DNA from 2 places in the Janthinobacterium sp. 35 genome. Region 1 is predicted to be linked to the other one. Evidence: predicted binding sites of a transcription regulator. Region 1 holds the regulator's gene; the other holds the start of a gene.

Evidence for each region. Region 1 encodes HrcA, which represses chaperone genes, less so after heat shock. Its sites were predicted from a motif close to TTAGCACTCNNNNNNNNNGAGTGCTAA; they were not measured.
Region 2: a site for HrcA is predicted at 1,016-1,042, ahead of rpoH (RNA polymerase sigma factor RpoH). Genes of this name have one in related genera too.

What each region holds. Positions count from the first base shown of each region.
Region 1 is NZ_PEFN01000001.1:3,120,378-3,122,579, reverse strand. Features, by position in the region: gene fur (ferric iron uptake transcriptional regulator) at 1-371, shown strand, start outside; gene hrcA (heat-inducible transcriptional repressor HrcA) at 411-1,427, opposite strand; gene CLU93_RS13865 (HAD family hydrolase) at 1,545-2,202, opposite strand, start outside.
Region 2 is NZ_PEFN01000001.1:1,694,476-1,696,677, reverse strand. Features, by position in the region: gene rpoH (RNA polymerase sigma factor RpoH) at 1-852, opposite strand, end outside; gene ftsX (permease-like cell division protein FtsX) at 1,271-2,191, opposite strand; gene CLU93_RS07595 (cell division ATP-binding protein FtsE) at 2,188-2,202, opposite strand, start outside.

The DNA of each region.
Region 1 (2,202 bases):
AGATACTCGATATCTTCCAGAGTAGCCCGGTACGCCACCTGACAGCAGAAGACGTCTATAAAATTCTGCTGGCCGACAATATGGATGTCGGTTTGGCAACTGTCTACCGTGTCCTGACCCAGTTTGAACAGGCAGGCTTGCTGAACCGCAACCATTTTGAAACCGGCAAGGCGATTTTCGAACTCAACGAAGGTTCCCACCACGACCATCTGGTGTGCCTCGACTGTGGCCGGGTCGAAGAATTCTTCGACGAAGAGATCGAAATCCGCCAGCAAAAAGTGGCTGAAGAGCGCGGCTTCAAGATCGCCGAACACGCTTTGGCCATCTACGGTAACTGCATCAAGACGGCTTGCCCGCATAAAACCGCCTGACCCACGCTTGCCGCTCCCACGGGGCGGCTGGCAGTACGATTAATGATGGCTGAGTGCGCTCGACAGTAATTTAGCCGTGATGTCGACGATCGGAATGACGCGCTCGTAGGCCATGCGCGTCGGTCCGATCACCCCCAACGTTCCCACGATCTTGCCGTTGACTTCATACGGCGCCGTCACCACGCTCATCTCATCCATCGGCACCAGGTTCGATTCGCCGCCGATGAAAATCTGTACTCCCGTCGCCTTGCTCGACACGTCGAGCAACTGCATCAAGCCCGTTTTTTGCTCGAACATGTCGAACATCTGGCGCAGCGAATGCATATTCGATGACAGATCGCTCACGCTGAGCAAGTTGCGTTCGCCGGAAATCACCATGTCGTCGCTATGGTCGGCCATCGCTTCGCTGCCCGCTTCCACGGCCGCCTGCATCAGGCTGCCCATGTCGTCGCGCAACTGGCGCAGTTCGCCCTGCAGGCGTACGCGCACGGCGTCGAATGACAGGCCGCCATAATTCTGGTTGATATAGTTGGCCGATTGCACCAGTTGCGCCGGCGTGTAATCAGCCTCCGTCAGCAATAAACGGTTCTGCACGTCGCCGCCGGGGGCAACGATGACGAGCAGGATGCGCTTTTCGGACAGGCGCAGGAATTCGATTTGCTGGAACACGGATTCGCGGCGCGGACTGAGCACGACACCGGCAAACTGCGACAGCGACGACAGCATCTGCGCCGCGTTGGCGATGGTTTTTTGCGGCTGCGGCGTCTGCAGGCGCATGCGCGACTCCACCAGGTGCTCATCCAGATGCCGGACGGTCAGCAAGGTGTCGACAAAAATGCGGTAGCCGCGCGGCGTGGGGATGCGTCCGGCCGAGGTGTGCGGACTGGACACATAACCGAGCTCTTCCAGATCGGCCATGATGTTGCGGATGGTGGCCGGCGACAGGTCCAGGCCGGAAATTTTCGACAAGGCGCGCGAACCGACCGGCAGGCCGTCGGCGATATATCGCTCGACCAGGGCTTTCAGCAGTGTTTGGGCACGTGTATCGAGTTGCATGGTGTCTCAGGTAAGCAAATATTCTTTAAACAAACACATTGTTGATCAAGCGGCAACAACAGTGGCCGAACGTGCAGTAACAGCACCTATTATGCACGTTCGCCCGCCCTGCGGCGATCAATCTTCCAGTTGCCCCTGCAGCCACAGCAGCAACTCGTCAAAGTTGCCGCAGATGGCGTCAGGCTGCACGCCGGCGGCCAGGTGGGCATCGCTGCCCTTGCGGTTCATCCAGACGGCACGCATGCCCGCCCCCTGCGCTCCCGTCACGTCGAAATACAGGTCGTCGCCCACATACACGGCTTCATGCGGCGCCACGTCCAGCGCCGCGCAGGCGGCCAGGAAGATGCTGGCGTCGGGCTTGGCCACACCAAAATCGCTGGCGGCGATCGATACCTTGAAATGCTGCGCCAAACCGATAATTTCAAGGTCTGCATTGCCATTCGAGATGGAGCCGAGCAGCATGCGCTGGCGCATCCAGGCCAGGCCAGGCAAAACGTCGTCATACGGCTGGACGCGGTTGCGCGCGGCCAAAAAGTGCACGATGGCCCCATCGACCAGGGCGGGATCCTCGCCGGCAGCTTCGAAGGCCGACAGCAGGCCGGCGCGGCGCAACTCGATCAAATTGCCATGGAAATGCGGTTGCGCATTGAGCATGGCCAGGCGGTGCTGGCGCAGCACATCGATGGAAAACTGCTGCGCCACCCGGGGCGCATGCGTGGCCAGCCAGTCGTGCAGCAGGGTTTCGGCAGCGGCAATCACGGGCGCGATGGGCCAC
Region 2 (2,202 bases), 1.4 Mb from region 1:
CGCCACTTCGATCTGGCGGATGCGTTCGGCCGATACGCCGAACTCTTCTGCCAAAGCGTGCAGGGTGGCGCCGGAACCGTCGTCGTTGGCCAGCCAGCGCGCTTCGATGATGCGGCGCGAACGGGCGTCGAGCTTGCTCAAGGCCGTTTCCAGGCCTTCCGATTGCAGACGCGTCACTTGTTCCGCTTCCAGCACCTTGGTCGGCTCGCTTTGCTCCGACGACAGGTAGGCGATCGGCGAAAACTTGTCGTCTTCATCGTCGGTCGGCGATTCCAGGGCGATGTCGCGTCCGCTCAAGCGCGTTTCCATTTCGATCACTTCTTCGCGTTTCACGTCGAGCAGCTTGGCCAGCGCATCGATCTGCTTCGGCGTCATCGCATCGAGGCCCGTCTTGTGGCTGCGCAGGTTGAAGAACAGCTTGCGCTGTGCCTTCGTCGTCGCGACCTTGACCAGGCGCCAGTTTTTCAGGATGTACTCGTGCATCTCGGCTTTCACCCAGTGCATGGCATACGATACCAGGCGCACGCCCTGGTCCGGGTCGAAGCGTTTCACGGCTTTCATCAAGCCGATATTGCCTTCCTGAATCAGGTCGGCGTGCGGCAAGCCATAGCCCAGGTAGCCGCGGGCAATCGAGACCACCAGGCGCAGGTGCGACAGCACCAGTTCTTGCGCGGCGGCCAGGTCATTTTTTTCGCGCAGGCGTGTTGCCAGCGAGATTTCTTCATCGTGGGTCAACATGGGCAGGCGGTTCACGGCCGAGATATAGGCGTCGATATTGCCCAGATTGCCAGTGAACCCGAGGCCCAGCGCATTACTTTTGGTCGGAACCAATGCGGATGTAGCGGACATCATAGTCATGTTTTCTCCCTCGTAGTCTTGCTTTGTTCCAGTTGGCCATGTCACGCGACGTGGCCCGATTGTCTGTTCGTTTTGCGTATGTGGTCTTGCACTTGCAGATCGCGGCACCATCTTCATCTGGCGTCCATGGCGGTTCTGCTGTTGGTATGTCCCTATATTAGCACTCTCTGCTTGAGAGTGCCAATCAGCACATTTAATCGTCCTGATAGCCTAAATGCTATGGCGAATGAATGCTTGATAAATGTGTATGAACGGTGATCTGAACAGCGCTGCAGGCCGCTTCACGACAACGTAGCTAGTCTACGGCCTCTGGCTGAAGCGAACCTTAAGAATACTTGCTAAATATCAAGATAACAGCATTGTGGGGACGCATGGCGGCGCCTGCGGTGCCGCCATGGGAGGGAAGGCAAGGTCAGTTCAGGCGCGCCAGGTGGCGCTGCACGCAGAGGAAGGCGCCGATCAGGCCCAGGCCGGCGCTGACGGCCAGCAAGCCGGCCATCGGCAGCGGCGCCAGCGGCACTAGCTGGAATTCGGACGCATACAGGCGGGCAAACTCGGCAATCGCGGTATTCAGTGGTTGCATGGCCAGCGCCACCGCGCCCAGGGCCAGCGCACCGGCGCACAGGCCCAGCAGGGCGCCCGTGTAATAGAAGGGGCGGTGGATGAAGGTGTCCGTGGCGCCGATCAGTTTCGAGATGCTGATTTCATCGCGCTGCTGCATCACTTGCAGGCGGATGGTATTGAAGACCACGGCGATGACGGCCACGCCCAGGGTAATGGCCAGCAGCAGCAGCACCAGGCGCAGCACGCCCAGCAGGGCCGCCAGGCGCTTGACCCAGGCCGAATCGACTTGCGCCGATTCCACGCCAGGCAGGTGGCGCAGCTGCTCCGCCACCGCATCGACATCCTGCGCTTCGCTGGCGCTGCTGAAGGCATCGAGTTTCAGCACATAGCTGTCGGGCAAGGGATTGTCGCCCAGTGTGCTGAGCACATCGGCCAGGCCGTTCTTGTTCTTTAGGGTATCGAGCGCCTCTTCGCGCGCAATGAAGACGATCTTCGCCTTTTGCGCGCCGACGACCTTGCGCATGGCGCCCGCCAGGGCCACGGCTTGCTCGCGCGGCGTGTCGATCTTCAGGAAAACGCTGATTTCCGGGTCGACCGACATCTGTTCCGACATGGGACGCACATTGTCGAGCATGGTCAAGCCGGCGAACGGCAGCGACAGGGCGATGGCGACGACGAGCACGTTCAACAGGAAGCCGCCTGGCGACTTGCGCAAATGGATCAGCGCCGAACCGAGCGCGAAGCGGTGTTGACGGAACCAGCCTCTCATGCCTGTTCTCC